DNA from 3 places in the Sporosarcina sp. QA0331 genome. Region 2 is predicted to be linked to each of the others. Evidence: riboswitches for the same ligand, from Rfam matches in the RefSeq annotation. Region 2 holds a riboswitch; each other region holds the start of a gene.
What was found. A riboswitch is a leader RNA that binds a small molecule or an ion and turns the genes downstream of it on or off. The one in region 2 is predicted to bind lysine.
Positions count from the first base shown of each region.

Region 1: another riboswitch for lysine. It lies ahead of dapA (4-hydroxy-tetrahydrodipicolinate synthase); the one in region 2 lies ahead of AC0L13_RS13925 (amino acid permease).
Region 3: another riboswitch for lysine. It lies ahead of AC0L13_RS13340 (Na+/H+ antiporter NhaC family protein); the one in region 2 lies ahead of AC0L13_RS13925 (amino acid permease).

Region 1 covers NZ_CM147850.1:3,752,999-3,764,067, forward strand. The annotation lists gene AC0L13_RS19130 (MutS-related protein) at 87-1,754, opposite strand; gene AC0L13_RS19135 (protein adenylyltransferase SelO) at 2,053-3,513, opposite strand; gene AC0L13_RS19140 (VOC family protein) at 3,562-3,942, opposite strand; gene AC0L13_RS19145 (YkuS family protein) at 4,151-4,387, shown strand; gene AC0L13_RS19150 (hypothetical protein) at 4,458-4,649, opposite strand; gene AC0L13_RS19155 (hypothetical protein) at 4,925-5,380, shown strand; gene AC0L13_RS19160 (toast rack family protein) at 5,733-6,455, shown strand; lysine riboswitch at 6,616-6,794, shown strand; gene dapA (4-hydroxy-tetrahydrodipicolinate synthase) at 6,923-7,807, shown strand; gene AC0L13_RS19170 (MFS transporter) at 7,876-8,373, opposite strand; gene AC0L13_RS19175 (MFS transporter) at 8,289-9,023, opposite strand; gene AC0L13_RS19180 (hypothetical protein) at 9,151-9,954, opposite strand; gene AC0L13_RS19185 (NUDIX hydrolase) at 10,507-10,944, opposite strand; gene AC0L13_RS19190 (dienelactone hydrolase family protein) at 10,966-11,069, opposite strand, start outside.
Region 2 covers NZ_CM147850.1:2,737,762-2,748,830, reverse strand. The annotation lists gene murA (UDP-N-acetylglucosamine 1-carboxyvinyltransferase) at 1-798, shown strand, start outside; gene AC0L13_RS13925 (amino acid permease) at 948-2,396, opposite strand; lysine riboswitch at 2,506-2,683, opposite strand; gene AC0L13_RS13920 (VOC family protein) at 2,833-3,168, shown strand; gene AC0L13_RS13915 (hydrolase) at 3,439-3,978, opposite strand; gene AC0L13_RS13910 (helix-turn-helix domain-containing protein) at 4,189-4,773, shown strand; gene AC0L13_RS13905 (YqhV family protein) at 5,058-5,324, opposite strand; gene AC0L13_RS13900 (TetR/AcrR family transcriptional regulator) at 5,567-6,205, shown strand; gene AC0L13_RS13895 (GTP pyrophosphokinase) at 6,401-7,054, shown strand; gene AC0L13_RS13890 (RraA family protein) at 7,267-7,872, shown strand; gene AC0L13_RS13885 (2OG-Fe(II) oxygenase) at 7,999-8,634, opposite strand; gene AC0L13_RS13880 (PqqD family protein) at 8,909-10,135, opposite strand; gene AC0L13_RS13875 (HD-GYP domain-containing protein) at 10,203-11,069, opposite strand, start outside.
Region 3 covers NZ_CM147850.1:2,631,175-2,642,243, forward strand. The annotation lists gene AC0L13_RS13320 (ABC transporter ATP-binding protein) at 1-264, opposite strand, end outside; gene AC0L13_RS13325 (branched-chain amino acid ABC transporter permease) at 254-1,204, opposite strand; gene AC0L13_RS13330 (branched-chain amino acid ABC transporter permease) at 1,216-2,091, opposite strand; gene AC0L13_RS13335 (ABC transporter substrate-binding protein) at 2,168-3,376, opposite strand; gene AC0L13_RS13340 (Na+/H+ antiporter NhaC family protein) at 3,699-5,276, opposite strand; lysine riboswitch at 5,417-5,592, opposite strand; gene yunB (sporulation protein YunB) at 5,646-6,461, opposite strand; gene AC0L13_RS13350 (bifunctional metallophosphatase/5'-nucleotidase) at 6,503-7,918, opposite strand; gene AC0L13_RS13355 (sulfite exporter TauE/SafE family protein) at 7,922-8,746, opposite strand; gene AC0L13_RS13360 (DUF72 domain-containing protein) at 8,749-9,609, opposite strand; gene AC0L13_RS13365 (2,3-butanediol dehydrogenase) at 9,776-10,825, opposite strand; gene sufB (Fe-S cluster assembly protein SufB) at 11,056-11,069, opposite strand, start outside.

The sequences.
Region 1 (11,069 bases), 1.0 Mb from region 2:
TTAGACTGCGTAAACTTGAAAAGGTTCAAAAATTATGTAAAAAATTGCCCGGAGGAAATCCCCGGGCGTAATAGATCGTAATACCTTCAATTCATCAGCACTTCCCACTCGCGTTCATTCATGAAATCCTCGGCTAATCGGTTTGCTTGATCGGTGATTTCCTCCGGGTAGACTAACACTTCCAGAAGCTTTATCGCATTTCTTGAGGTAGACGGGCCCGAACGGATTTTATAGTCAAAATGAATATCGCCATCTTTGAATGTCTCTGTGAAATGATAATTTTCATAGGTACGCTTCATCATTTCGGTCAATTCAATATCATGTGAAGCTGTAATATTGATCCCTTTGCTTTGTGAAAGCCATTCCATTATAGCTGCGGAAGCGGCGATCCGTTCTATAGTGTTTGTCCCTTTCAGAAGTTCATCAATTACAGAAATGCATGGTTTCCCTTCTTCAAGAAACTTGATAATCCGCTTCAACGATTTAATTTCAGCAATGAAGTAACTGTCCCCTTGCAGCACATTGTCCTGCACAGCCATTGACGTTGCAACAAAGCTTGGTTTCATTGACCACTCTTCCGCCAGTGCAGTGTGAATCGTTTGCGCCAAAATGGCATTGATGGCGACCGCCTTGCTGTACGTCGATTTTCCGGACGCGTTCGATCCGGTAATAAGCGTACATTTTCCTAACCGGGAACTATTAGTAACCGGATCATCAAGTAATGGATGCGCCATGTTGGTGAAGGAGATTTCCTCCGAATCGGTAAAACTCGGCGTGCAGTAGGAAGTGAGCGTGTGACGATAAAAAGCGACCGCCACCGCGGCATCCAGCTTCCCGATCACTTGCCAAACTTCCTGATAATTTTCTTTATGCTTCGTTACAGCGTCAATAATCTTGCTATAGGAAATAAAATCGATGAGGAATAAAATGCGGATATACTCGAGAATGACATCGAATTCACCGCTTCCTTTATTACCGATCGAAACAAAATTAGTAAGAAACAAAATCCTTTTGAGCGGTTTCAAATTAGCTTTCAGCCGATTCGTGTATTCGGAAATTGATGCGTATTGCATTGTCGACAGCTTCTTCCCCGTATTGATAATGCTCGCGGCATAAGTAACCGAATGCAACCCGTATTCCAATGCGTTTTTATTGCGGTAATATGTAAATGCATTCACGAGAAATGAAAGAAATAGACAAAGGAGGCCCCATTTCAATTGGAAGAACAATAAGATGATCGAAGCAACCGGCATGAGTGCCAGAAAGAGAAAAACATTAGGGTTTTTAAGTGCTTTGTTGGATTTGCCATAGAAACACGAAGAGGAATTCGTATAGTCCCGTTTACCAAGCTTCGACAACGTAAGTAGGATTTCCTCACGGAGTTCTTGATTGTTATCCAATGCTATGTACAGTTTTTCATCTTCCTCGACATGATCAAGGGAAAGTTTGATATCCCTTAGTTGATTTATTAAATACTCAGATCCGACGCTCGTTTGTGTATAGTTTATCTTTTGGAAAACTTGGTCCATCGATAGGTCATGCCATGTGAGCAAATCGACACCATCATAGTTGGATGTGTTGTTCTTTTTATTCTCCCAGTACGAGGACACGGAGTCCGAAGCTTCGCGTTGCCTACTAAACAATCCGGTTTCCCATTCTCGCTGAAATTGCTTCCGCAACTTTCTGTTCTTCGTCAGTAAATGCATAGTGACCAGGATTGCGATTGCTGAAAAGATTAGAATTATATATGACAAATGATCACCCCCATTTGATTGCTTATTCTATATACGGAAGAAAATGGTTTTAGTTTCGTTAAAAAAGACCAAATCGCTTATGGATTTGGCCTTTTTTGGAGTTAATGAGCGTATTCCTGTAGGTTATGAGCTCCGGTTTATGAGCATTTGTACAAATTTATGAGCGCTCGGCTCCGATTTATGAGCACTTATTCGAATTTATGAGCGCACGCTCCGATTTATGAGCACTTATTCGGATTTATGAGCGCACGCTCCGATTTATGAGCACTTATACGGATTTATAAGTACTTAGCCGCCATCATGTCCCGCAGAATGTTCTGTATGGCGTAGTCGCAGCGGATGGTGCGACATATTTTTCTTGTTCAGCCGTGTACGCATAAGGGTTTTCAAGTGCATTCAGCAGTTTTCCCATTACGCCAAAGTCTCCCTCGATTGCTGCATCCAACGCTTCCTCTACACGGTGGTTGCGTGGGATGATGGATGGATTACTTTTTCGCATCAGTTGATTCACTTCTGCTTCAGACTTCTGCTGTCTTTCAAGCCGCACCTTCCAGCGTTCGTGCCACTCGTTAAACTTCGGTGTCTTGCACATCGGCAGTAAATCCAGATCATCCAATGTCAATGCACGGAACGTATTCGTATAATCCGCTTGATTGTCTTTCATTACATTCAACAGGTCCTTCACGAGCTTTATATCCTGCTCTTCTTCATTGAACAAGCCGAGCTTCCTTCTCATGCCTGTCAGCCAATGCCCGTGATAGAGCTTCGCAAATCCCGATAGTGTTTGTTGCGCGATATCGATCGCTTTTTCTGAGTCTTCATCGAAGAGCGGTAAGAGCGTTTCTGCAAAACGTGCAAGATTCCATTCGGCGATTCCGGGTTGATTGCCATAAGCATAGCGCCCTTCACGATCAATGGAGCTGAAGACGGTCGCTGGGTCATATGTGTCCATGAAGGCGCATGGTCCATAGTCGATTGTTTCACCGCTGATCGCCATATTATCCGTATTCATGACACCGTGAATGAAGCCGGCCAACTGCCACTTTGCCACTAACGAAGCTTGCTTTTCCATCACTTTTTCAAGCAAGGATACATAAGGATTTGAGTCACTTGCTACTTCCGGATAATGCCTTTCGATCGTATAGTCAGCCAACGTCCGTAAATCTTCGACGACTTGGCGTGCGGCCGCATATTGGAACGTGCCGACACGGATATGGCTTGCCGCAACACGTGTCAAAACAGCTCCTTCGAGCGTCTCTTCACGATAAACCGGCGCTCCCGTTACAACGACTGAAAGACTTCGCGTCGTCGGGATTCCGAGCGCATGCATCGCTTCACTCATAATGAATTCACGAAGCATCGGACCAAGCGCAGCGCGTCCATCGCCGCCACGGGAAAAGGGCGTCCTGCCAGAACCTTTCAGCTGAATATCGACTCGCTTTCCTTCAGGTGTTATCTGTTCGCCAAGAAGCACAGCTCGTCCATCTCCGAGCATCGTAAAGTGTCCAAATTGGTGACCTGCATAAGCTTGTGCGATTGGTGCAGCGCCTTCAGGAATCTTATTTCCCGCGAGGATATCTATTCCTTCTTTGCCTTGCAATAATTCTGCCTTCAATCCGAGCGATTCCGCCAGTGGATGATTGAATACAACCAATTCTGGTGAAGGAGCTTCCTCCGGATTGGTTTCTGCGAAAAACGGCTCCGGCAGCCGAGTGTAACTGTTATCGAAATGCCATCCGAACTCTTTGTTCTCTGTCATCGTTTTCAACTCCTATTTCTAAGTTGTCCGATTCATAATCAAGTGCGATTATTTCTGTTCTAAGACCGCAAAATAATTATCTTCATTGTCAGCAAAGTTGAACACTCTGCCTGTAGGCATTGTGACCAGTTCCCCAACTTTCACTTGTTTGCTTTGTAGGTCCTCATAGAGTGAATCGAGGTTTTGCGTGAATAATAGTAGCGAAGGAGGTTGAAGATTCAACTCCGGCTGCATTTTTGCGATAAGCTCTTTATTATGCAGAACGATACTTGTTTCCGCCTCCGAAGTCGGAGCAATTTCGATCCATCTCATTCCTTGACCATTATCCTGCTCGGAAATTACGACAAAACCAACTTTCTCGGTCCAAAACGCTTTTGCCTCATCTTGATTGTTCACATACAACATAATTTGTCCGATTTTATGAATCATTTTCAGTTCCTCCCTTTCCATATCTTGTATTCCGATAATGCTACTTCTAATCTTACAGCAGTATCCGGGTAATCGCACAGCTCAACCATCCACGAATTGTCAGCCCTTCGATTAACCGAGATTTGCACACCTTTCACTCATAAATCCATCAATTCAGGGAACCGTATTGTAGAACTTTGGATATGAATGAAAGGAGGAAACGAAATTGGTGAAAATTGCTGTTGAACAGCCGTATGAAGACGTCATGAATGCACTAGTAGCAAAAGGCTATGAAGCAAAGATGTTTACAACTGACGAAGATGTGACCGGCTATGACATCGGGATCGTGCGGGCACTCAATGAAGGGAACACGCATGAATTCAATTTCCCTGTCATCACGATGAAGGGCATGTCGATTGATGATGTTGTCCAGGCAGTTGAAGAAAAAGCAAGTCTCCTCCAATAAGCATCCCCGAAACAGAATCTACAATACAACCCGCCAATCGACTTAATGATTGGCGGGCTGCATTGATCACTCAAGCATGATAATAATATGTCTGACGCCTGCGTGAAGCTTCCAGCTGTTCCGCTCTGTATCTACGTTGAAAAGCGCGGAGCTCATCTAATTGGCCATTCAGGCGAGGGTCCTGCGACATCATTTCTTCTAACTCCGAAGGACCGAGTTTCCCCTTCACCTTCTTTATTTCATCTTCAAAAAATAATGACATGTCCATACCTCCTCCCCTTTGATTGACAAGGGAAGTGCGCGGTTTGGATTCACGATCCCCCCGTCTCCATAGAGTACGTCGATTTACAGACAGGACAAGAGGTAAGTGTACAGTTTTTATGATTTTTAATAAATAACATAGTTTCAAAGCACTAAATAATACAGAACAAACGTTCCTGTTTGCATGGACTTTCTTTTACATTTACTGTATACTATAAACAACAGACTAAACACGAATACGTAGACACCAGACGATAAGGAAAGGAGGATAAAGAGATGGAGGAAAGGATTCTTCAATTGCTTGAAGGATTAAAGTCGGAGATAGGTAGTTTAAACGCCAAGGTCGACAATATTGAATCGGAAATGGGTGATCTTAAATCCGATGTAGGCAGCTTGAGATCAGAAATGGGCGACCTAAAGTCCGATGTAGGCAGCTTGAAATCGGAAATGGGCGACATAAAATCCGATGTAGGCAGCTTGAAATCGGAAATGGGCGACCTAAAATCCGATGTAGGCAGCTTGAAATCGGAAATGGGCGACCTAAAATCCGATGTAGGCAGCTTGAGATCAGAAATGCACAGCCGGTTTGATCGAGTCGATGATCTTTTAGAAGGAATTGGTGGTCAATTTGAGCACCAAACTAGCCAGCGCATCGCCGAAGGACAAGCTGTCTCAAAGGAACTCATGAGCATTAAATCACGAATCTTTGACTTGGAATCTAAAACTATGTAAATAGGATTTATGTATATGTAAAACAGAACCTAAGGCAGCCGCTGTAGGTTCTGTTTTTTCATGAATGATTAGGACTCCATTAAAACTGTAATGATGATGCCCAGTGCAATTCCAACAAAGACAGTGGCTGAATATAGTAACACCCGCCTCATTCCCTCATCCTTCCGTCACTCTTTTTACCAATATATTAACGAGCGGGACAAAACATGTTAGAAACAGAGCAACCGACACCCATGCGCAAGATGCATTTCCCCTCAGCCTTGAGACGTATGTGAAAATCAAACATACGACTGGTAAGTTATTCAATTGAATAAGGTAGAATAGAATAAAATGGGATAGAAGGAGAAATGATATGAATAAATTTCTATGGACCACGCTAATAACGATCTTTTTAGTCATCTTTGGCATCTATGGGTATAACAAATGGTTTGCGAAGGCTAGCGGCAATGACATTTCGATTGAAAAAGACAATGCTGATGCTTTAGATGTAAGCATTGACTTTGGAGTTGGCGACCTGTACATCCAGGGCGGTTCCTCGGAGTGGGTCAGCGGTGAGTTTACTTATAACCACAAAAGACTGGAACCAAAAGTATCTTATAAGAAACGGAAGGACATTGGCTTCGTAGATATTAAGCAAGGCTCAAAACCAATCTTCGGCTTTACCAAACGTAATTTGAAAAACGAATGGGACCTACAGCTGACTAACGATGTCCCTATAGATTTGGAAGTGGACATGGGCGTTTCAAGCTCCACATTGGACTTACAAGGCATTCAACTAAACAGCCTTTCCATCGATAGCGGAGTTGGCGAATCCGTCATCGATCTAAGCGGCAAATGGAACAAAGGCTTCCGGGCTGATTTTGACTTGGGAGTTGGCGACGTAACGATCATCCTTCCGAAACAGACCGGCGTTAGAGTAAATGTTTCAAAAGGGATTGGAAGAGTTGATTTGAAAGACTTCACTAAACAAAACGATGGTATATATGTCAATGACGCCTATTCAGGGGCAGACACTATCATAGACATTTCCCTCGACATCGGCGTAGGCGATGTAAAAATTAAGACGGCAGAATGAGTTGAGTCTACTACTGGCACCTCAAAATATAGTAAATAGGCATTGATAGTATACTTGGGATATCATAAATTCACATTATTTTCACGTTTCACTTGCAATTTTGCACGATTCGTTGTAAAGTGATAGTTAATTTAACAATATCTTATTTCGCAAGTTTTGAAGTAAGGATAGAGGCGCAAAGACCATCAGTACACAATCAGAGGATAATGAGATCCTTTGAAGATTGTGGAAAGGGGAATTTGCCGAAGTGGAGAGACTCTCATTTATCTCGAAGCTGGTTCTGGGTTGAATAAGTCCAGGATTGTCATATAGGAAACTATATGGAGGGCTATCTTATGCAAAGAAATAATTTATTTTATTATTTCAAGCAACAACGAGCCCTCGTTGTTGCTTTTTGTGTTCTTTTTGCAATTGCCCTTCTCCCTCTATTTTATTTACCAAAATAAAAGACAGGATGTGGAGAAACGATGAATTTCGGACAAATTGTAACAGCTATGGTAACTCCTTTTGATGCACAAGGTGAAATTGATTTCCAAGCAACGAGGAGCTTGATCAATCACTTAATTGCAAATGGATCAGATGGCTTGGTGGTAGCAGGGACGACAGGAGAATCCCCTACGTTATCGAACGAAGAAAAAGTGAAATTGTTCAGATTTACAGTGGAAGTGGTGAATGGAAGAGTCCCGGTCATTGCAGGAACAGGCTCGAATAATACAAGAGAATCAATTGAACTGACAATGCATGCAGAAGATGCAGGCGTCGATGGCATCATGCTTGTCACCCCGTACTACAACAAGCCTTGCCAGGAAGGATTATATCAACACTTTAAGACAATTGCGGCGGCCACTTCTTTACCGGTCATGCTGTACAATATTCCAGAGCGCAGCGCTGTCAACATGTCAGTCGAAACGACCATCCGCCTTTCAGAAATTCCAAATATCGTTGCCGTCAAAGAGGCGAGCGGTGATTTAGACGCGATGGCAGAAATTATCGAGCGTACACGTGAAGGCTTCTCATTGTATAGCGGCGACGATGCGCTGACGCTTCCAGTATTATCGATTGGCGGAACAGGCGTCGTTTCAGTATCTGCCCATGTGTTGGGGAATGAAATGCAAACGATGATCCGCAATTTCAAAATCGGCAACACAGTTGAAGCTGCTAGCAATCATCGTCAACTACTGCCGAAGATGAAAGCACTCTTTGCAGCTCCGAATCCTTCACCTGTTAAAGCAGCGCTGAATCTAAAAGGAATCCAAGTCGGGGGTGTGCGCTTACCGATGATTCCGTTGAATGAAGAACAACTATATTCGCTGGAACGAGCACTGTCTAGCAATCAAGAAGTGACCATATAATTAAAGCAATCCATCCCACGAGCTTTTGTACTCGGGGATGGATTGTTTTTTAATTATGTATCACCTTACTATTCCGTTTCTGATTCGCCTTTATTTTTTCCAGGTTTCATCACAAACGCTCCACCAATTAGGAAAGCTCCGCTAACATAAAAGACAGATACGACACCTACCCAGCCGCCCACCGCCCCAAAAAAGACCGGTGCAATGAATTGAGAAAGTCGATTGGTCATTAATCGAATGCCAAGGACTTCCCCCGTGCGCGATTTTGGCGAAGCATTGTAGGTCGTCGTCATCGAAATCGGTTGTCCACACCCTAATCCAAACCCCATCAGACAGCTAAAAACACAGAAAAGAATGAAGTTATTTGATAACGTGAAAACGAGAAAAGAAGAACCTGCAAGCAAAATAGAACTGAATAACACAACTTCGCGGCCCATCAGCTGCAATAGTTTAGGCAAAACAAACCTGACAATCATCGTCGCTAATCCTTGAATGGCAAGGATCCAACCAATTGTGGAGGTTGAGATTCCGATTTCTTTCCGTACAACGGAAAGTAGGCAACAAATATGTCCTTTGAATACAGCACAAGTGCACTTGAAAATAACGCTTTTTGAATAAGTGGTTCTTTCACTAATTGTAGCGAAGAGCGGAGACTCACTTTTTCTGCAGGCTGCTCTTTTAGTATGACTGGTATATAAAAAGCAACGGCGATCAAAAGAATACAAATAATCATCGATACGAGAAAACCGGCCGAATAAGAAAAATGCTCGGATAAATAGCCACCCATTACAGGACCTACGAATGCCCCTGCGGCAACCGCTAATGCAAACATACTAAAATAATAATCCCGAGTTTCTTTTGTCGCATGATTGCCAAGCACATTTTGTAAAGAGATAGCAATAAAAATACTGGAAGAACCAACCAAAACTTGGCTGATATACAAAGCCCAAATCGATTCAAATAAATAAGGAACCAACATCCCGACGGCCATACCTAGTAAACCAAGAATAACCGGAAGGCGATCACCGATTGCATCCGTTATTTTCCCTGCTTTAATTGCGATTAAAAGCGGCAATGCGGCAAACGAAGCTGTCAGTATTCCAATCTCCAACATGGAAGCATTCATATCGTATGCGGATAATGTAATGATTGGACGGGTTGCATTAATGACGATTTGAAAACCAAGAACAATAAGTAACACAATTCTTAATAGCATGGATGCTCGCCTCTTTGATTCAGCTGGATTGTAAAAGCCTCATAGTTGATTGCGAAAACTATTTGAATATCTTAACACATTTTTCTTAATTTTTTCTCAGAAAGTTTATTATAGCATTCTTACACTGTCATCTTTTAGGACAATAAAACCCTTCCACCAACACGTCAAACATCATAAACATATCCTTGAAATACGTTTCATCCACCAACTTGTCCAGCACACCTCTGAAGTATCCCGGCATGTTGCGAATTGCCTTTCTTTTCGTTGCCAAGATGGTGATTGTCAGCGCACGATAGGCAAGATCTTCGAAGATGCGCTTGTCCTCTTTATAAATCTCATACTTTAGCATTCTTTCCGAAATGGATTTGTGAATCCCATAAAGTTCACGGGCCTTTTTCGTGTCTCCAATCGTTCCTGCAAGAAGGTTTTTCATACGACTGAAAAGGCTTGTGGATAACTTTGACGATTCTTGTAGAGACGTGTATTTAAGATCTTTAGCTTTTAAAATAGATTTAGAAAGTACAGCTTCGTCTGCTGGAAAATGCTCATTCACTGCGTCTTCAAGCGGTTTGTCGTCGTGGTCACGGTCGTTCATTTTCCCCTGGTCATCGAAGGGTAAAATGATGTAAATGTTGGCGCCGAGACCGCTCATGACAGGACGAATGTAGTGAACTTTCTCGATGATTTGCAAGTGAACAAGTTTCTGGATGGCGCGACGGACAGTTGCGTTTGACTTCCCGATCGCTTCTTCAATCGTTCCATGTTTCAAATGGGCCGCCCCATATTTCACCGAATAACGTCGGATGACGTCAAGCACCTGACGATCCGATTTCGTCAATTCATCCCAGTGACGTACAACATGCCGTTCCGCAGCTGCGTCCATTTCCTCGATTGTGGCGAAACGTGAGTATTCTTTCAAGTAATACATCATGTTAAACTCCCCCTTTACCCTCTATATAGAGAGGAGGGGTCAAAAAGGATACTTTTCATGAAAAAAAATTTCGAAACGTAAAACTTTCCGATTCGTTGAAAGAAATGTCTGAATTCTATATAATGAGGGTAGAGAAAGTGCACAGAAAAAAGGACCGCCCATTGGTCGCACATTGGACGGTCAATGTAATAGCGTCAGTTCCCTATGGGATCGGCAGAATGGTGAAAATATTCCATCCTAAATGAGCCTTCAACTCAAGGATGGATTATTTTTTTTCGTTTGATGACAATATAGCTATGATCAGCGCTGCAAATGTAAATACCAGCAAATAGAACTACGTAGGGTTCGATTTGCCTTAATTTCTGCGACCTTTGCAGAAATTAAGGCATCAGCACTCTTAAGAGGACGTCGCAAACATAGATTGCCCTTTACGGGAAAATGGCCGATCATCCTTGAGTCACCTTTTCTATTACTCTTCTATTTCGCCACACATACGTTCCCATTTCTTGCTATATCATAGGATAGCCATCCCCATTATGCGGCGCCATTAAATTAAACCGAAAGACCTTTCTTACGAACATCTTCCGCTTTTCGGATATAATCCTTCAAATAATCCGCAGCTTCGGGGTACTCGTACACCTCTTCAGGCGTCATCCAATACACAGCCGCCACCTCATCAGCACTCACTGCACGGGGTTCACCGCTAAACCGCTCGCACAAAAAGATAACATTCACAACCGGCTCCCCTTTGTCCGTCACAAAGCTTGTACTATGTACATATTGTGGACGTCCTTCAATGACAAGCCCTACTTCCTCCTCCACTTCCCGCGCAACGGTACGCTCTAAAATGTCCGAAGAAGCCCCTTCCATCTCAACTTTCCCACCAACTAACGCCAATCCGCCAGGCGCGTGTTCTTCCTTTTCACTTCGTTTGCATAGTAAGTAGCGGCCGTCCTTGTATATGGCTGCTTCTGTGTTGACGATGAACATATTATCCACTCCATTCTTATTTCATATCTCCCTAATAAAACTACTCATTTCGCGAAAGGCCTCTTGCGATGACATTTCATCGAATCGATCCGAGTATGGATCATCAAAACCATGTTCCCCTTCAA
Region 2 (11,069 bases):
TTAGCTGCAGTAAGGGCTAAAGGTAAGACGGTGTTGTTGAATGCTGCACGTGACCCGGAAGTTATTGATACAGCGATTTTTCTAAAAACGATTGGCGCAAAAATAAGTGGGGCTGGAACGGACACTATTCGTATAACAGGAGTGAATCAGTTACATGGCGGAACGCATCGTGTAATTCCGGATCGTTTGATAGCAGGTTCATTCTTAATTGCCGCTGGTGTAGCAGGAGGGAATGTAACGGTAACCGATGTCATCCCAGAGCATTTAGGATCCTGTATTGCGAAGCTCGAAGAAATTGGAGTAGAGATCGATGTGCGAGATAACTCTATCACTGCAAATTCAACAGGAAAACTGGCTGCCTCACGAATTAGAACAGGTATGTATCCAAGTTTTGCAACAGACTTACAGCAACCAATGACAACCTTATTTACTCAAGCTTCAGGGAAAAGTATTGTAGCTGAAAAAATTTATCCGAATCGTTTTCAACATGTCGGTCAACTGAGAAAAATGGGAGCGGACATTAGAGTACGGTCAGGAGTTGCTTTTGTTAAAGGGAAAAGCAACTTGATGGGGACTGTAGTTTCTGCTTCAGATATTCGTGCTGGTATTTCATTGATTCTGGCAGGTATGGTTGCAGAAGGCACTACTTCCATTACTGGTGTTGAACATATTGAACGTGGTTATGAAGATGCCGTAAAAGCTTTTCAATCTCTAGGAGTTCGGATTAGAAAAGAAGATGTTAACTCTAGATTTGATAACCAGGTTTATGAGAGCATTCAAAAACGATGCATAAAGTAAATAATTATCGAATCACAAACGAAAACTATAAAAACCGGTTCCAATCATTATGGATAAATGATTGGAGCCGGTTTTTTTAGCTCGAACTCGGGGTAAATGAGTAGCCGAATGGAGAGGGGGAACCTCTCATCCAGCTGTATTTCATATCATCATTTACTTTCAAAGTCACAATCCTTCAATGGAATCAACTTTGTTTTATACTTAACTTTATAAATCATCCAAACGATCAAGAAGAGGGGGAGACCGATATAGGAAACGAGTGCGCCGTTCCAATCGATGTCACCACCCGTAAAGGCTTGGAAATTTTGGCCGGCAATGATGAAGATACATAGGACCAAGGCCAATAAAGGACCGAATGGGAACCATTTTGCGCGATAAGGAAGATCCGATAGCTTACCGCCTTGCGCAATAAAGGCTCTTCTGAAACGGTAGTGACTGATAGCAATACCGAGCCACGTAACAAATCCAGCCATCCCCGATGCGTTCAACAGCCAGACGTAAACAGTACCGTCCCCGAAGAAAGTGGATAGGAAGGCAAGGGAACCGACTAATGTCGTGGCGATCAAAGCGTTGACTGGCACGCCTCTTTTATCCAATTTCCCTAAGAACTTCGGCGCTTTCCCATCACGCGCCAAATCCCAAAGCATACGCGTAGACGCGTACATGCCCGAGTTACCCGCAGATAAGACGGCTGTCAAAATGATGGCATTCATGACAGAAGCGGCAAAAGCGAATCCGGCCCGTTCAAATACGAGTGTGAATGGACTGACGGAAACCGACTCACTTAATAATCGTGCATCTGTATACGGGATAATCATCCCAATGACGAAAATCGCAAAGATGTAGAAAAGAAGGATGCGCCAAAATACGGAGTTCACCGCTTTTGGAATCGTTTTTTCGGGATTTTCACTCTCACCTGCAGCCACTCCAAGTAATTCCGTACCTTGGAATGAAAAGCCTGCAGCCATGAAAATACCCAGTATGGCAAAGAATCCTCCGTTGAACGGTGCATCGTCAATCGTAAAGTTCGTAAAGCCGATCGCTTCGCCGCCCATGATGCCAAAGATCATCAGAAACCCGGTAATAATGAAGATGATGACGGTCACAACTTTAATGAGTGAAAACCAAAATTCGGTTTCTCCAAAACCTTTGACAGACATATAGTTGATGCCGAACATGATCAGAAGGGCAAGCCCGCTCCACAAGAACGAAGGGCTTTCAGGAAACCAGAATTTCATGATCAATACAACAGCTGCCAGTTCCGCGGCAATCGTGATTGCCCAGTTATACCAATAATTCCAACCAATCGCAAACCCGAATGCTGGATCGACGAATCGTGTGGCATATTCTTTGAATGATCCAGCCACCGGCATATAAGCTGCCATCTCCGCAAGGCTCGTCATTAGGAAGTACACCATGATCCCGACAGCGGCATAAGCAACCAACGCCCCTCCAGGCCCAGCAGCATGGATTGCTCCGCCACTTGCCAAGAAAATCCCCGTTCCAATCGAACCTCCAAGAGAAATCATCATCAGATGACGGGCTTTCAATGTTCTTTTCAATTGAGGCGTATTCGTAGATGTTAACTTGTTCTTCATGTTGTCCACTCCTCTTTGTGACGGAAGGTTGTTACATCTATATAGTTTAACCAAATAAAAAACAGCCATCAGGGAAAATCGACGGCTGTTGGATATGTGCGTTAATCCTTCCGAAGATAGTTCTCCACGTTGAAAACGTGACAATGATGTTCCTGTTCGAAAACATCACCAGCATGGATAGCCAATGATCTATCCATACTTCGGCAACTTATCCTTTCAAACGGAGTCAGCAATCTCAGAGAATCTCGTCCGTCCTACTCTTATAAGCAGCAGCCTCTATCCCATCGGTGAATGGGAGTATTAAATTAATGAATAAATTATAGGGCAATATTATTCATAATGCAATGGTAAACATTACACATTCAACTTCTTCTGGAGTATAGAAGTGTGTTAGAATATTTGTAATTCACCATGCGATGAAAGGGGTAATAGATCTATGAAATATAAAGTATCGGAAAACATCGGGTTTCAAGTAGAAAATATCGAGAAAGCTAAATTATTTTATGAAAATGTTTTAGGCTTTAAACAGCCTGAAAAGAGCTTTGTCAATGAGATAGGGTTCCGAACGGACAACAATAACATTTTCTTAATTGAAGGCGATACCAACCTCGGACCCGTATTGGAAGTTTTCGTAGGGGATCTTGAAAAAGCGAAGCAGCATTTATTGGAAAATGGATGTGAGATAGTTCGTTGGGAAGGCAAAGGGAAGGATTGCTATGTGAAAGACCCATTTGGAATGGTTTTTAATGTGTGGGAAGAGAAAAAAATTTAAGAAGTGGGGCTTTTTCATCCGAAAAGAAAACCAACCACGGTAACCCTATAAATAAGTTGACTATGTACGGATTTCATCAAAGGTTCACGGAGTTGCTGAAAAAGGAAATGATCCCCCTTTACGGTTGTAAAGGGAGATCATTGAATTGAATCAATAATAACTAGCGGTACTTCTTAAAGGAATTTGTAGGCAATTCACCAGCTTCGGCGCATTTAATATTTTCTGTTTCCAAACGATGCATAATTTATTTGGTGTGCCAAGTGTCTCGCGCTACTTAATAATCTTCAAGACTTGTTTAAACTCTTTCGCATCCGCTGATTCCAGCAATTCATAAATTGCCATTTCAACGCTTGTTCCGAAAATGCCAAGTGCCTTCATTTTTTCTAGCCCAAGTTGTTTATTTGCCAATGTGCGGGAAGATACGGCATCTTCCACGACTTGTACATCATAGTGAGATTCTTTTAGATCGGCAGCTGTTTGGTAGACACAAATATGCGTTTCGATGCCCGCAATTAGGATTTTCTGTTTTTGCGTTGCTAGCAGCGCATTTTTAAACTCTTCAGTTTTCCAAGCGCTAAACGTCATTTTAGGGATAGATGTAAGTCCTTCCATTTGTTCAGCCACTTCTTCCACGGTAGGCCCTAAACCATCTGGATACTGTTCGAGCCAAATAATCGGCACATCCAAAATCCGCAAACAGCCAATCAGCTTCCTCAAATTATCGATTAACGCCTCACTGTCATGCACAATTCTAGCCAATTTCCCTTGAACATCTACAAGTACAAATACCGTTTGATCTTTTGTGAACATATGAGATTCCAGCCCCCTTTGTATACTTGACTTTGGTTGTTGGGTATTCTTTAACCAATCATACCATTATTCAAAATTATTTTCGGTGCAATCTATAATCTAAATTGGCCGCTGTTGATCATTAACTCAATCTATGTATAACTCTACGGAGCGTTTGTTGCTGCTAACGAGATAAACCCCTAAGATGGAATAGAGCAGGAGGAGAAAATGATGGATAATCGTAAAGTTGGAGAGTTGATTTATAATTTGCGAAAAGAAAAAGGGCTGACACAAAAACAATTAGCCGATCAAATGAACATTTCTGATCGAACAATTTCAAAATGGGAGCGTGGATATGGCTGTCCTGATGTCACGCTATTACCAAGTTTGTCCGCCTTGTTAGGAGTAAATATAGAAAACATTTTAGATGGTGAATTAACGTCGAATGAATTTGTAGGAGGAAATATGAAAAACACGAATTATTTTGTCTGTCCGTCATGCAATAATATTGTACTAGCTACTGGTGATATTACCTTATCTTGCTGTGGAAGGAAATTAGAGCGATTAGCTGCAAAGAAAGCAACAGACGAAGAAAAGCTATCAATTCAAGAAATTGATAATGAATGGTTTATTTCAAGTGATCATCCTATGACAAAAGATCATTATATATCATTTATTGCGGTTGCTACGGGTGATCAAGTTCAGATTATTAAACAGTACCCTGAATGGGGTTTACAAACACGCATCCCGAAACGTAAACATAGCAAACTGTTATGGTATGATACTCAATTGGGTTTATATTATCAGCTTTTGTAATAGTTCAATATATCACAGGTGTTATGACTCAGATATACAAACTCGGTGACCCTTTCCTCAACTAATTCAAATCAAAACTGTTTTAGAACCTAGCGTCCATCCCTAATTATTTCAATTATATACGTACAGTAGGTTGAAGTAGTTCCGAAATATGTACTACAACTCCAAACAGAAAAAACCATTGGAATGAAATTCATTCCAATGGTTTTTGTTGTTGTTTTATAAGTAGGCACGCCTTAGCACCCGCAACAGGGAAGTGGAATGTTTGTATCCTAAACATTCCTTTAGTCGGATTTCAAGCTAATAAGAATTAGCGTGATTCCAGCAAAAAGACAGATCATTCGTGTGAGAGAAATTTTTTCAGCGAGACCGAATAATGCAACCCCAGTAGTGATGATCAACACACAAGGTCCGACAAGAGCCAAAAGTGTGTTGATGTAAAAAGCTTTTTCTAAGTCATTGAACTTGTACATGAAAAGGGCGGCGGTGATGTCCACACTGCCGGAAAAAATCCGCAACAAGATAATTAGTAATAATGCTCTTTCAATCAATTACGATGCCTCTTTTCCTTCTAGGTTCATCCATTCCTATTTTTATTTTCCGGCAGGACTTTTTCTACTATATGAATGTCAGTGTCTGTTCATTATAGGAAGTTCATTTTCGCTAAGAAGGTTTGCGGTCGTTTATGTGACACGGTGTCATGTTTATTGTTGACTTATGACATGCTGTCACCTATAATCGATTTATCGATAAAAGTGACACGGTGTCACTTGTGGACGGGAGGAATAATGCTATGCCAAAACAAACATTTTTCCACTTACCTCAACATAAGCGAGTCACTCTCATTCAAGCTGCTAAAAGGGAATTTTCTCGCGTTCCCTTACACGAAGCGTCAATTGCCAATATTATTAAAGAAGCTGAAATACCAAGAGGGAGTTTTTATCAATATTTTGAAGGGAAAGAAGACCTCTTTTATTATCTGTTAAACCAAATATCAGAGGAAAATAGTGATCGGTTTATTGCTTTCTTGAAGGAGAAAAACGGAGATATATTCGAAACGTTACTTGCTTCATTTCACTTTATGATTCAAAATCACAGGAATCAAGAACATAAAAGCTTTTTCAAAAACGCTTTTCTAAACATGAATTATAAAATGGAAAATATATTAGCGAGCGATATTTACCAAGAGAATAAAAGAAGTCAGTATGTAGAATTGATCAGTTTAATCAATGCCGGAAATTTGAATATAAAAGATGAACGAGAACTTCATCATATTTTTAAAATCGTCATGGCCATCACTTTTCAAAACCTTATTCAAGCGTTCGTAAAAGATTTAACGAATGAAGAGGCTTTACAAAATTATGTTGAGCAAATGGAACTGCTAAAAAGAGGACTAGTCAAGGAAGAGAAAAGTAATGATGAGGACTCTTAAACCAGTGAAGAAGGAAAGCAGCCGTTTACACAACATTATTAAAAAACTACAAAAACAAGGCATTGATGCACAAATATGCAAACGGCCGGATCCTTTAAATTCATGAATAGAAGGGGTATTACAGTATTGGAAAACACAACTTTTGAAGGCCTTGAACTATTGAAGGCAACTAAGAATGAAGTAACAAGGTTTGTGATGACATACAAGTTCGCAATAGACGAAGTGAATACGAAGTTAAACATCTTGAAAGAGGAATTTCAATATATTCATGACTATAACCCCATTGAAAATAGTATCTCGAGAGTAAAGACGCCTGAGAGCATACTTAAGAAAGCATATAGAAAAAAATGCGGCCTTTCATTAGCGTCGATAAAAGAAAATATTAAAGATATAGCAGGGATACGCATTACCTGTTCTTTTATTTCCGATATATATCGAGTGAGTGAAATGATTACAAAGCAACGGGATATCACCGTCATTGAGTGCAAGGATTATATTAAGAACCCTAAACCTAATGGGTATCAAAGCCTTCACCTTATTATTAAAATTCCTGTATTTATGTCGGACAGAGTAGAGCATACATATGTGGAAATCCAAATTAGGACGATCGCAATGGACTTTTGGGCAAGTCTTGAACACAAAATATATTATAAGTTCAATAAGGAAGTTCCCGAGCGAATTACGAGGGAATTAAAGGAAGCCGCCGTCTCTGCTACGGAGTTAGACAAGAAAATGGAAAGGCTCCATGAAGAGGTGAAGGTGATTAAAAGTATGGAGAATGAAGATGAGCATGTAATGAATTCATTGGCGAGTGGAAAAATTACACAGCTTATGGGCTTATTGAATTAAATTTAGGTAAATATAATTAGACAATAATAAGCTGTAGAGTTCAGCATTCTCGAACTCTACAGCTTATTTTATTTATTCACTTCATCTTCATTATATAGTTTAATACGTTCTAGACTAGGATTTTTGCAACAGTAATTGCAAGAATAGATGAAATGTTGATCAAGTAATACTTATTCCAATGGATATGGTAAAGGCCGACAGTATATACTACTATGAGTTATGCAAAAGAAAGGGTGCTTAATATGTATGGTAATAGGATTGTCAAAAACATCATCAGGCCAGAAAGAAACGAGTTGCTTAAACTAAAAAAATACACAACTCCTGATGTTTGCGACGTAATTAGCACTTATGACTGTATGGATAGTAATATTAAGCCTTGGATAGGAAAGGGACAGTTAATTGGTCCAGCTATTACAGTAAAAGTTCCTATCGGTGAAGGCGGCATCATTCCTGAAGCAATTGATTACGCGAAAGAAGGCGATGTAATTGTTATCTCTGGAAAAGGAAATACAAACAGTGCTTATTGGGGAGATCAAAGAAGTAAAAAGGCACTTACTAAAGGAGCTATTGGAGTAATCATCGATGGCGCTTTCAGAGATTTTGATGATTGTGAGAAAGTTGGATTACCTATTTACGCGAAAGGTTTAACGTCTGGTTCCTCCGGTAAATCAGGCATTGGAGAAATCAATGTGCCTATTAGTTGTGGCGGAGTAGTTGTATCGCCGGGAGATATTATCTTCGCAGATTATAATGGGGTCTGTGTCATCCCATCTGAGTATCTTTCAGAGGTTACTGAACGCCTAGAAAAAACATTCTAGAGTTTGGCTTAGTTGATAGTTCCTCAATAAAAATAATCCATCCGTCGAGCAGTAGCTCATAAGGATGGATTTTTTCATACAATCTGATCTAGGGAACCTGCTATTATCAATAGGTAGCGGTGTTTGCTACCTGACTCTTTGTTTTCTCATCCATTGCGTCGCGACCCACTTTTCACCAGTGATGACGGGTGCGCCACCGTGTAAAGTTAAATCATTTAGGTCTTGATCGTTATAGAAGTATTCGAAGTAGACTGCAGTCCCTTTTTTAGGTGATACCGAGAATTTCAGTTTAGGGAAAAAGGTTTCTCCACCTTCTTCTACATCATTTAAATACATCACGAGCGTACTAATTCTATTGTTTGTTACTTTGCTTGTTGATGAAAAGAAATCATAATGAGCTTTATACTGTTGACCAGGTGTATATCGAAGGATTTGAAGACCTTCTCCATGTTCAATAGGTATGTTCATAATCGTTGAGATTCTCTTTTCGATCCTCTCAACAATTTCGTTTTCACTTTCTTCGATAAACATACTGCTACTCGTTCTCAACTCATTTTCTTCGCGTGTCGTTCCAATCTTTGAACGTTTCATTCTGTCAGAAGACAATTTGATCAGTTCATCGCATTCTTCGTCACTTAAAATATTTCCTAAAACGACTACCAAAGGCTCCTCTAATCTAGCGACAATATCAATTTCTCTATCTGTAATGATTTTGCTTCCAACATGATTAAATATTGTTTGCTCTTTATTCTCCGTTATCAACTTCGAACACCTCTTAAACTGTTTAGTTTTCAAAACAAATACGTTTTTGGGCAATAGGTTTACTTGTCATAACGGCTTTCTTGTACGGTTTCCACTTCCTTTTGGAATTAAATTCAATTTATTTTATCACGTTGTTTTATATCTCGTAAAATTTTAACTGAAGGATTTTTTCGGAACTATTTCCCAATTGTACTTTATGGCAAATTAAAAAGGGATTAAAAATGATAAATCATTTTAATCCCTAAAAAATATGGAGAAGCAATCATTTGAGTTCTTACGCCTTTCTTTTCGAGTATAAGAATAGACCTAACAACAGTACTGTTTGTCCAAGAAAAGCAATGGCGTCCCAAAAAGCAGAAGGAGTCGAAGACCGAAGTAAATTAGAAAAAACTTGTGAGTAAGCATAGTAAGCTTGTGGCAGGAAGTAAAAGACAAGTAGACTAAGTGATAACAAAATCCCACCGATATAAAATACGCTGTACATACGTACGATTCGTTGCTCGCCATCAAACGTCTCTGCATCCCTAGAATCACTTCTTAAAAACGGCAGCCATCTGCTTACATACTGCATTCCGCTTTCCATCAAGTTATAACATCCTGTTATATTTTCAACGAAGTAATAGACATCTGTTTTCATGTAGAAACAGCATTGATAGATCGTTTTAATGAAAATATCAAAAACGACTATTCCAAGTATCCCTATTAAAATTGCATTCGCTTCCGGAAAGAGAAGTTGTATTGTTATTGCGATGAAAACACAAGCTTGTTCGAATGACATGCCGGCAAAATATAGGATATTTCTTTGCCTTGGCGCCAGTTTCCATGCTGAAGTTAAGTCTGTTTCAAAAACGACAAATATAAGCCTGTTCCCAATCCCTAACTTAGCGGGTAAATCATAGGATCTGATAGCCAAAATATGTCCGAACTCATGAATGATTATTAAAATGAGGGAAATGAGCATGTAGGTGATGATATTAAGCATCATCGAATCGAATAAAAATATATCTTGATAATGGGGGAATAATCCAGGGTTCCAGATGATCAGTGAAATATTGATCAATACTAAAATGAGATAAATCTTATTCGTTATCCCATTAAAAAAGAAACGTCCGACAGAAGGGGGGATCCATGTAAATCCACCCGAAGCCTGAACTTCTTTTTTTTCAGTGACATTTTCCCCGTCTATCTTTTCAACAAGACCTAATTCGATAAGCTGTCCGCCAAATTCAATCAAGTCTACGTTTTCATTCGGATATTTCTGCTGCAGCTCTGCTTCGATTGCCCCTAATGTTTGGCCTTTATTTATCCTCTCAATCGCATCAATACAAATCACTGGCATTTCAAAAAAGTCACCAGAGACAGGTTCTTCTACGATATAATTCTTCTTATCTTTTTGTATGGATAAAGGATAAAGAGTGATTTGTGATAGCAACGTTAATTTCAAATCCCACCACCGCCCTTTAAAAAATGAAAATGGAATGCTATCACAATAGCATCCCATTTGTAGGATTCCTTAAACTTTTGGAATTAAGAAACACCACCAACATGTTACTTTAACCTTCTTAAGTTTACGGATTTTCATGTTTGCGCCCCTCCTTTGAGGTATGATTCTTATTGTATTGTATAGAGATTGTTATCCAATCCGGATACACTTGTTTAAAAACTTCCACTAATTCAGGATCGAACTGAGATCCTTTTCCATCCACTATTCGTTTATAAGCTTCTTCAAAAGGAAGCGCTGGTCGATAAGACCTTGTGGAAGTCATCGCATCAAAGGCATCTGCAACAGCTGTAATTCTAGCTACTAGTGGTGTTTCTTCTCCCACGAGTCCATCAGGATATCCTTTGCCATCCCATCTTTCATGGTGGTGATAAACGACGGCAATATTGTCACCGATTCCTTCTACATCTTCAATTGCTTTAGCTCCTACGACAGGGTGGGTTTTAATAACTTCATATTCCTCATCTGTTAGTTTACCATGTTTCACCAAAATGGTGTCAGGAATATTTACTTTACCTATGTCATGCAATAAACATGCATAATAAAAATAATGTAATTCAGATTCATTTACTTTCCCTGTTGCTTTTGCAAGACTCATTGCATATTCCGCCACACGCTCGCTATGTCCGCGCGTATAAGGATCTTTTAATTCTAATGTAGCGATAACGCCTTTAACCATACCGGCTAATTGCTCGTCAAAGGAAGTTTTTAATACTTTCACATAAGTTAAGATTCGATGAAGAAGAATGTAAGAAATACCGGCCAATATAATGAGAATAATAACTGGAAATAATATAATAGGATCTTTTACAAATACGCCTACTAGTAAATATTTTAGGATTAATCCTGATGTAATAAGATGGAAAAAACGTTTGTTAATAAAAATTGGTGAAAACATTATAATAACTAACTCGACTAGGTTGCCGCTCGAATA
Region 3 (11,069 bases), 110 kb from region 2:
TTGAAATGTACGGCTAATTCCCCTTTGCGTTACCTGAAAGGGTGCAAGCTTATGAAGCCTTTTGCCATTGAAAGTGATCTCACCAAATGTTGGTGTATACACACCTGTTAATAGGTTGAAGCTCGTCGTTTTACCAGCCCCATTCGGTCCTATTAAACCAACTAATTCCCCTTGGTGGATTTCCATATTAAATCCTGATACAGCTTTTAATCCCCCAAAATTGATGCCTACATTTTGTACGGAGAGCAACGGCTTATTTGACATGCTGTGCCACTCCTTTCCGCACCTTTTTAAATGGCAGCAGATCTGTTATTTCACGTGTGCCCATTAATCCTTGAGGACGATACAGCATAACTAATATCAAGACAAGACTATAAATAATCATACGAGTTTCAGGAAACCCTTGTAAGTAAGTAGAAACGATTGTTAGCAAAATAGCTGCAATGACTGAACCAGACAAACTGCCAAGTCCACCTAGCACAACAAATATCAAAATATCGAAGGACTTTAAAAATCCAAAGTTTACAGGTTGAATAATATAGAAGTTGTGTGCATATAATGCGCCTGCAACTCCGGCGAAAAAAGCACCGATTGCAAACGCGGCAACTTTATAAAAAGTCGTATTAATGCCCATCGCATCAGAAGCTACTTCATTTTCACGAATTGAAATACATGCACGACCATGCCTAGAGTTCGTAAAGTTAGAAATGACTAAAATGGTAATGACTAAACATACAAACGCATACGTCCACGTCGTGTAATGTGAGACTTGCATTCCTGCTGCCCCGCCCACGTAGTCAATATTCAAAAAGATGATTCGGATAATTTCTGCAAATCCAAGCGTTGCGATGGCCAGGTAATCCCCTCTTAAACGCAAGGTTGGAATTCCGACGACAAGGCCTGCTAATGTCGCGATAATTCCTGCAGCGATGATCCCGACGATGAACGGAAGTCCCAATTTCATCGTAAGAATGGCAGAAATATATGCACCTACTGCCAAAAATCCCGCATGTCCAATAGAGAACTGACCGGTAATTCCTATGACTAAATGTAGGCTGACCGCCAAAATGATATTTATGGCCATTAAAATGAGGGTATTGGAATAGTAGGAGCCAAATACTCCAGTCGTGATAAGTAATTGGACGACACTATAGATAACTACCGCTAACAAAATAAAAAGCCAAAATCGTTTTGCTTTCTTCATTTTTCTCTCACCTACACTTTCTCACGCGTATTCTTACCGAAGATCCCATTCGGTCTGAAGATTAATATTAGGATTAAGATGACAAAAGCAGCCGCGTCTCTCCATAGCGATAAACCAGAGGCATTTACAACTGTTTCAACAACTCCTAAGACTAGGCCGCCAACCATAGCACCCGGAATAATGCCAATCCCCCCGAGAACCGCCGCTACGAACGCTTTAATCCCTGGAATAATCCCCATTAACGGATCGATTTTCGTATAGTACAAACCAAAAATTACGCCAGCAGCACCTGCCAAAGCTGACCCTATACCGAAAGTTGCGGAAATCGTATTATCAACATTAATGCCCATTAATTTAGCCGTCTCATTGTCATGGGAAACCGCACGCATCGCCTTCCCGATTTTCGTCTTATGGACAATGAATTGAAGGATCACCATTAGAATGATGGAAACAGAAAGGATCAGGATCGATTTAACGCTGATGCTCGCCCCTAAAATTTCAATAGTTCCATTTACTATTACATCAGGAAATGCCTTAGGCTGCGGACCCCAGACAAAAATAAAGCCATTCTCAATTAAGAGAGATACACCGATAGCTGTTATTAACGCCGCAATCCTTGTGGCATTTCTTAGTCTTTTATAAGCAATCCGTTCAATGAGCATCCCGAACAGTGCGCAAAAAACCATCGCTAATACTAGCGCTGTAAAGAAGTCGAGGCCTAATCCCGCAATGGAATAGAATCCAATAAATGAACCGACCATGAATACATCGCCATGTGCGAAATTAATAAGTTTTATAATTCCATATACCATTGTGTAGCCTAGTGCAATTAATGCATAAATGCTTCCGAGTGAAATACCATTCACCAGCTGTTGAATCCATTCCATGAATTTTTCACTCCTATCTCATTAAGTTCATTTTTATGAGAATTAGAAATGGGAGGAAACTCCTCCCATTTCATCATTATTCGGGATCTACTTTTGAGTTGAACTTCATTTGTCCATCTACATATTCCAAAATCGTTGCAGACTTGATCGGGTTATGGTTTTCATCGATTGTCAGTGCTCCTGTGACAAGCGGGAAGTCTTTTGTTTGCTCCAATGCTTCCTTGATCTTCACTGAATCGACCGCACCAGCACGCTCAATCGCATCTTTTAATAAGTACACTGTGTCATATCCTAATGCACTAAATCCATCTGGCGCTTCATTGTGTTTTTCCGTAAATGCCTTAACAAAGTTTTGAATCAACTCATCCGGATCTTCAGCAGAATACGCGGCTGTAACAAATGTATTATTTAACGCACCCGCTCCTGCTAGTTCAACTAATGTCGGAGAATCCCAACCATCTCCACCCATTAGTGGTGCATCGATTCCTAATTCACGAGCTTGCTTAACGATTAACCCTACTTCTTCATAGTATCCAGGGATATAGACAAATTCAGGGTCTGCTGTTTTAATGCGCGTTAAAGTTGAACGGAAATCCGTATCTTTTGCGATATAAGATTCTTGAGCAACAATTTTACCGCCACCAGCTTCAAACGTTTCAATAAACGCAGCTCCTAAACCTTTAGCGTAGTCACTTGCGTTATCTCCGTAAACAGCCGCGGTCTTAACTCCTAATTCATTCAAAGCAAAGTTTGCAGCGACTGTTCCTTGGAACGGGTCAATGAAAGTTGTCCGGAATGCATAATCATTGAGCTCTCCTTTATCGTTAACCGTTACGACCAAGCTAGTGCCAGAAGGAGTGATTAACACCGTTTTACTATTATTCGCTATTTCTACTTGCGCGATTGTATTACCACTTGTTGCAGAGCCGATAATCGCTACGACCTTATCTTGGTCAGTTAACTTAATAGCACCATTTGTCGCTTCTTGGCCATCCGACTTATTGTCAACTGGAATTAGTTGAATTTGCTTCCCATCTACTCCTCCAGCAGCATTGATTTCATCAACAGCAAGGTCTACTCCTTGTTTAATCCCTGTACCATATGATGCAACGCCCCCTGTCAATTCAAGGTTGAGACCGATTTTAATCGTATCTCCACTTCCACCGCCGCTTGATCCACTTCCACTACTGCTTGATCCACTTCCACCACTTCCTGCTCCACAACCTGCCAGTAGCCCTGCGAATAGAGCAGTTGCGGCGAATACTTTGGCTAATTTTTTCTTCATGAACAATGTTCCCCCTTTGTCTTTAGTATTTCTAATACTTTCAACCTATGCTCCCAAGTTCCAGTTATCAGAAAATACCGTTATTATGTGAACAAGTCCATTGTAAAACAAACTGAACTATTAGTCTATACTAATTTATCATTCTCTTTAAACACTTCTGAGTATTATGAGTAGGTAATTTGGCGTGTGAAAGTGACCGGCTCGTGGCAACGGATGTCCGATAGCGGATAATTATGATTGGAGAGACCGGTTTATTCTTTATCAAATAAAAAAACTGTCACTTCCTCCGTAACTAAACGGTAGATGTGACAGTTTATTTCTATTAGAATGAAGTTGCCTTCACTTCTGATTTATTCCTTTTTGAAATCCAAGTCGTGAGTAAACTAGCGATTAAAATGATAACCGCGGCAAGACCGATCCAAACCGATCCAGTAAGTCCGAGGACAAAGTAGCCGATTGTAGCAATGCCCGCTGAAATCAGGGCATAAGGGAGCTGCGTCGATACGTGGTCCATGAGATTGGATCCCGCACCTGTTGAAGAAAGAATCGTCGTATCAGAAATCGGTGAACAGTGATCCCCGAATACAGCTCCTGCCAATACGGCGGACAACGCAGGAAGAAGCAATTCAGGTTCTGCGTTAATCATAATCGTACCGGCAATCGGAAGAAGGATACCGAAAGAACCCCATGAAGTCCCAGTTGAAAACGCCATTAAACCAGCAAGTACAAACATGATAACCGGCAAGAAATGGACGGGTACATTTGACTGTTCTACGACGCCCGACAAGAAAGGACCTGTTTCCAATACGTCGATCAAATCTGTTAATCCCCATGCGAAAATCAAGATGAGAATCGCAGGCATCATCGCTTTAGCACCGCTAATGAACGCTTTGCCAATAAGGCTATAGGAAGCAGTCTCGTTTTTACCCATTTGGGAAATGTATAGGATTGCCGCCAATATTGTTCCGGCAAGACCACCTACTACCAATGACAAAGGTACATCAGTGTTTTCGAAAATAGTCCAAATGCTCGACGAGCCGCCGATACGGTAGCCTGTCCAAATCATCATTCCTAATGTAATGACGACAAGTGTAATGATAGGAGCAATCAAATCAACGACACGTCCATAGGAGTGAATCGGAAAATCTTCTTTTAATTGTCCCGGAATCTCTTTTTTCGGATCAAAGAGCTCCCCTTTTTCTTGGGCACGCATCTCATGTTTTTTCATATCAAAATAATCAATATTTGTCCAAGCAAAGAAAAATACCATTGCTAATGTAGCAATAACGTAAAAATTCATCGGTGCCATCATCAGGAACGCGGAAAGCGGAGAGTAATTGATTGCGGCAGATGTACTAAAAATAAGTGCCAATTGGCCGATGAGAAATGCTCCCCAGCTCGAAATCGGTGAAATTACACAAATCGGAGCCGATGTAGAATCGATAAAGTACGCCAATTTCGCTCGTGAAATGCGGTGCTGGTCTGTAATTGGTCTTGCAATTTGTCCAACTGCTAACGCATTGAAATAATCATCTACGAAAATGAGGATACCAAGCAGAACAGTCAACACCTTCGCGCCACGTCTCGTCTTAATACGTTTGATTGCCCATTCTGCAAAAGCCCTGCTCCCACCGGATAGACTGACAAATGCTGTCAAGATTCCTAGCAATAAAATAAAAGTCATAATGTAAATATTATAGATATTTACTTCTCCTTCATCCCAGAAAGAGACAATCATCGCAGTCCATAGATTTTGTAACGTATCGACTGGGGAAAAACTAGCGACTAATAATGCAGCTGTCACAATTCCCGCTCCAAGGGATAAGAGTACCCTTTTCGTCGTCAATACCATAACAATTGCCACGATTGGCGGCAAAATTGAAACCCAAGTGCCTATCATAAAAAACATTCCTCCAATTTTTCGGAACGGTAGGATTTAGAAAGAAAAAACCGACACCCTTTACACTAGAATGTGTAATAGGTGTCGGCTTATTCTACGGTTCGTTTGTAAGATAATATCTGAGATGTTTTATCTAACGTACGATCTGTAGCTCATCATGCATTATGCACATGACAGTGCCATTCCTGTTCGAAATGACCCCAGCATGGATGGTCGGCGTTCCATTCCAAGCTTCGGCAAAACTTCCTTTCATGGGCGGTCTACGATGCCAATCTCGCGTCCACTACTAATAAGTCTTGCAGCCTCTACCTAATCGGTGTTCCTCTTTAGGCTACTAGCATAACAGGTACTCAATGTTATTTCAAGCGTTTATTCCCCACTGCCTACGATTGGGTATGGAACTTCTATTTGAGGAGGATTGTCGCCGCCCCGATTATAAATTTGAGGAATCGGGCTTTGAATCAATCCGATCGCTACAGGGATTTTCTGCTCCACGACACTTCTCCGCGTTGCCAACGGAACGATGATTTGGACATTCACCGTCACCAAAATATTCACTTCCACCATTGCGTTATTTATGCCAAACTCTGTAATACCCGTCTCGACAGTCGTCTGCGCTTCCCCGATGACATGGAATCGAATTGGAATTTTAGGCCCGAAATTTCCGATCATCGGGATACCTGTTGCTTGCCCCAATGGTACGAAGAAGACGACACCACCGTCAGCCTCCATCGCATCGGGATCATATTCGATGTTTTCACTTAGAGGCAGCATTTCTAAATTTCCGCTCTCGGCCATTTTGAGATAAGCCTCCACAAGGCTATGTATCTCCGCCCTCGATTTATTGATGATTTCAGCATTCAATGTATTGGTAACCATTCCAGGTGAATCATTCGGTACATTTTCGATGATTTCATTCACATCATAAATGTCCGTAGATCGTGATTTAATCGCCTGTGTGATAACATGCGCCGCAATCCTCTCCGTTTCAACTTCCGCATATTGCAGATAAATCGGAGTGAGTTTTGAGTTGACAAAGTATAGAAATAGGGCGATTGTTACGAGGAATGCCGGAAAGATGAGCGGCAACAAACGGCGCTTTCGACGAGGCTTGCCATTTGGACTGGAACGGCGATATCTGTTCCTTTTTCTATAATTTCGAGACGGTTGCCCATAAAATCTCAAAACGACCCCTCCTGCCTAATATTATGCAGGAACGGGGTCGTTCATTCTTGTTTAAAGTTGCCTTTCCTTGTCTCAGATCCGTTTTGGCTATCCCTTTTCATCCCGTACCAAATGAAGACATCCCGAATCAATTCAGGCATATGATATTCTTTAACTGCGTCTTTTAGTACCGGGAAAAAGAATCCGAATGTAAACATATCAAGCGTTGCAAGTGTATAGGATTGCCCGGTTACCACTTTTCGATTGCCGGCATACAGTTCTCCATCACTTTTCCTGAATAACCTTTCAAAGATAATTTTGCCCATGTACGTACCGCGGAATCCGAGCCCTTTAATTTCTGTCTCCGGCCATGATTCATTGCCTGCCAGTTTGTAAACTTCCAGCAGCTCCGCCCCGTCCAATTTGATCGTACAGGGATTGATCGGATGTGGCAACAAGGAGTGGACCATCCTTTTTGTCACCCAGCCTTTTTCGAGGCTGCCGAGGAAAATACCTGCATTGAACATAGCACAATCCGCACCCGTATAATCGATTAATGCCCTTCCAAAAAATGAGGACATCGGGCTATCTACAAAAAGCTGTTGTTTTAACGGGCTTGCATTGAAGAACACTTTTTCATCCAGTGCTTTATTCCCCGCTTGGATAAGTTCATTCACTTCTTGTATATCTTCTTCACGGCTTTCCAACTCATTCACATGGATAACTTCCGCTTTTTTCCCGACAACCTTCTTTGTATCCATATCTAATTGGATGGCAATATGTCCAACGTATTCGCCGAACTTACCTGTAGCGGCTAGCAATGTGTTATTCACCAATTCTCCTTCAGGGAATAAATGATGGGTATGCGCACCTAAAATGACGTCGATGAAATCGCATTCTTCCGCGAGAAATCTATCTTCATGTACACCTAAATGCGAAAGGCAAATAATGATATCTGTTTCATGCCGGATTTGTTCGGCATTTTTTTTCAGTAATCGTCTCGGCTCTTCGATATGCCACCCTAATTTCTCATAAAACGCCGTATACATCGCTGTTGCGCCAATGACTCCAATGTTTACGCCTTGTTCCGTTTCATATATTTTATAAGGCATCAGCCATTTCGGGAATGAGCCATCCATCTCCGATAAATTGCATAGTACGACGTCGAAATCCGCTCCCTCATAAAGGCTGTTTAAAGCTTTTTTGGACATCGTAATTCCTTCATTGTTGCCGATTGTTACCGCATCATATCCAGCACTGTTCAGCAATGCGACATTTCCTTTTCCAAACGTCCCTTCCGTAAATGGGTGGGACCGGTCGACATGGTCTCCAATGTCGAAAATGAAGCATGCCTCGCCTCCCATTTTATGCTGTTGCCTTTTGGAAAGAAGATATCTGCTGATCTTTGGCCAGCTGTCAAAGTGGCTATGAATATCATTCGTATGATAAAAATGGATTGTTTCTACTTGGCGTTTCATGACTCAACCCCAAATCCCCTCGATGATTGATCTTACCCCGAATAATAACAGCATGAGCCGCAGCACGAGAACCAATGTATCGGAATTCATCTTCTTGTTGAGCTTCGTCCCGATCATACCGCCGATATAAGCACCCGGAATAACAGGAAGCGCATAAAGCCAAGGCACATGCCCTAAAGAAATATGGGTGGCAGAGTTCACGATTGCCGATAGGAAGACGATGAACATCGATGTACCGACAGCTACATGCGGCGGGAACAAAAACAATAGGATGAGCGCAGGTACAATCATCGTGCCTCCTCCGATGCCGAACAGTCCGGAAGCGAATCCGATGATGAATGTCAAAATAAGCGCAAACCAGATCGGGTACCCATACACATGAGTTTCTCCATTCGTATCGATAAACGTCCTCGGCTTGCCGTGCTCGACAAACCATTGGATCGGTTTCAAATATTTACGCGCCAGTAAAAGGATAGATAGAACGATAAGCAAAATGCCGAAGTATAAATTAAATGATGGCAGATCGATCCCTTTATTTACAAACGCCCCAATCATTAAGCCTGGTATGGAACCTGCAAAAAAGATCCAACCAGTCCGGAAGTCTACCGTCTTTCCTTTCATATGCGAAATAGTGGAAGAAAGACCATTGAAAATCATCATGATGACTGATATCCCGACTACACTTTGCGGTGTTATGCCCGGAATCCAACCGAGGTCGATTCCGACTAATAATGTCAGCGGCACGAGTATCGTACCGCCACCTAGGCCAACAATTGACCCCATAATGCCGGATATTGCACCAATAATCGCCAACAATAAATATGCCATGCTCATTCCTCCTCAAAAAAGTCAAGCTGCTTAGGTGCAAGTGTTTGGAAGTCAATACCCATCATTTTTTGAAAACGTTTAGCGTTCTCAGCTGCATGGCCACCAGAATTATTATTGAAGATGACAAATACATCTTTCGATTCGTTCTTTAATTTATTGACAACTTGACGAATTTCCGCCAATTCACCGTCTGAGTAATTATAGAGATAGCGAACTTTTCTCCACGCTTCATTATCTCCTGTCGTATTGCGCCAGCCATTTACATTCCTGCCATGCAGACGGACGAATACTTTATCGTTGCGAGTTGTTTCGGCAACGAGCGGAACACTGCCGTCACCAGATTGTGGTTCATCACAAACGGTGTGGATGAAATCCAAATCTTTCAGGAATGTAAGTGTTCCTTCCCGCATGGATGAATCGTACCATGATTGATGGCGAAACTCGATTGCTACATCGTACCCTTCCAGTTGACTTCGAATGTATCTAATTTGGTCTACATTTTCGCGTTTGCAATCAAACCAAGGAGGAAATTGTACTAGAATCATAGCAAGCTTGCCAGCAGCCCTCATCGGATCAACGGAAAGCTTGAACTGCTGAAACATTTCTTCGGGAGTATCATACGGTAACTTTCCTCGCTGATGTCCCGTCATTCCTTGATATGCTTTTACGATGAATTGAAAGTCATCGGGCGTTTCGTTAATCCACTTTCGAATATTACGCTCTGGTTGAATGGCATAAAAAGATGCGTCTAGCTCAACGATTGGAAAATGGGAGCTGTAATCAATCAATTTTTCATTTTTCTTGGAGGTCGGCGAGTAAACATCCGGATGGTCGCCCCAACCCGTCAATCCAATTTGAATCATAGTAACCCTCTTTTCCGTTCGTAGATGAATATTTCCCATCATATCATATGTCTACGGGGGGATTCTGCCATTTTGCATCTTGGACTTGCGGATGGGGGTGGGATGCATCGTTTCGGACAAACAAAAGAGGCAGCCATAAATTGGCTGCCTCAGTTTAAATGGAGAGTTACATTTCTCCGCTTAATCTCACTAGAATTTTCGATTGCGTTTTATCATTCGTCAAAGCTTCAAAGCCTTTGTCCACAATATCATCCAATTCAATTTGAGAAGTGATAATCCCTTGTGGTTTCAACTGACCTGTCCCGATTAAATCAACTGTTTGTTGGAATGTAGTTGGTGTATAGGCAATGGTCGAAGTTACTTTAACGCCAGTATTCGTCAATTGCATCGGATTCCATTCAATTGGACGAGCAAAGATTGATACGATGACCATCGTACCGCGAGCGCGTGTTGCGTCGATCGCTTGTTTGAAAGTCGGTGCAACACCCGCAACTTCAAAAGAGACATCCACACCATCAGGTACAACATCTTTAATAGCTTGTACTGGATCAACTTGGCCTGAATTGAATACATGTGTTGCGCCGAGTTCTTTAGCTTTTTCTAAGCGGTCTTCCGATAAATCAAATGCAAAGATTTTGCTTGCACCCGCTGCTTTAGCAGCAATTATCGTCAGCAATCCAATTGGACCAGCACCAAATACTGCTACTGTGTCACCAAACTGCATATTTCCTTCTTTTATAGCTTGTACAGCAACCGCCGTAGGTTCAACTAATGCACCATCTTGTAATGTCATGCCTTCCGGCAATTTATAAATAAAGTTTTCACCTGCGTTTACATATGTAGCAAATCCGCCGTCCGACCCTAAGCCGATGAATTGGAAGCCATCATAAGCATCCACATCTTCATGTTTATTACCGAACGTATACATAGGGTTAATTGCAACACGATCTCCAACTTGGATCGATGTTACATCTTTCCCCACTTTTTCTACAACACCCGCAAATTCATGTCCCATTGTGAGTGGTGCTTGTTGTCCAGTTAACTGATGAGGTGCATCAACCGGGATAAACACGGGGCCCTCTTGATATTCATGTAAATCTGAACCACAAATACCAGCCCATGCTACACGCACTGTAACCTCATTGTCATGCAAAGGCTTCAGTTCACGTTCTTCCACACGGATGTCTTTCTCACCATACCATACTGCTGCTTTCATACTTCATACCTCCTATTTTTTGATGAAAAATCTACTGCGATGTTTCTAAAATGGAAATAGAAGAATTAAATTAAAGTACCTTTAATTCAAGATAATTATATCACTTAAACTACAATAAGGCAAAATATATGAATTAGAAAATTAGTATGTTATATGGAATCTAGTATATTTTTTTACAGTAAGTAAATAGAAAAAACCGCCTGCAAGGAGGCGGTTTTTCGTGTTGTTTATTACCCGATTGAAC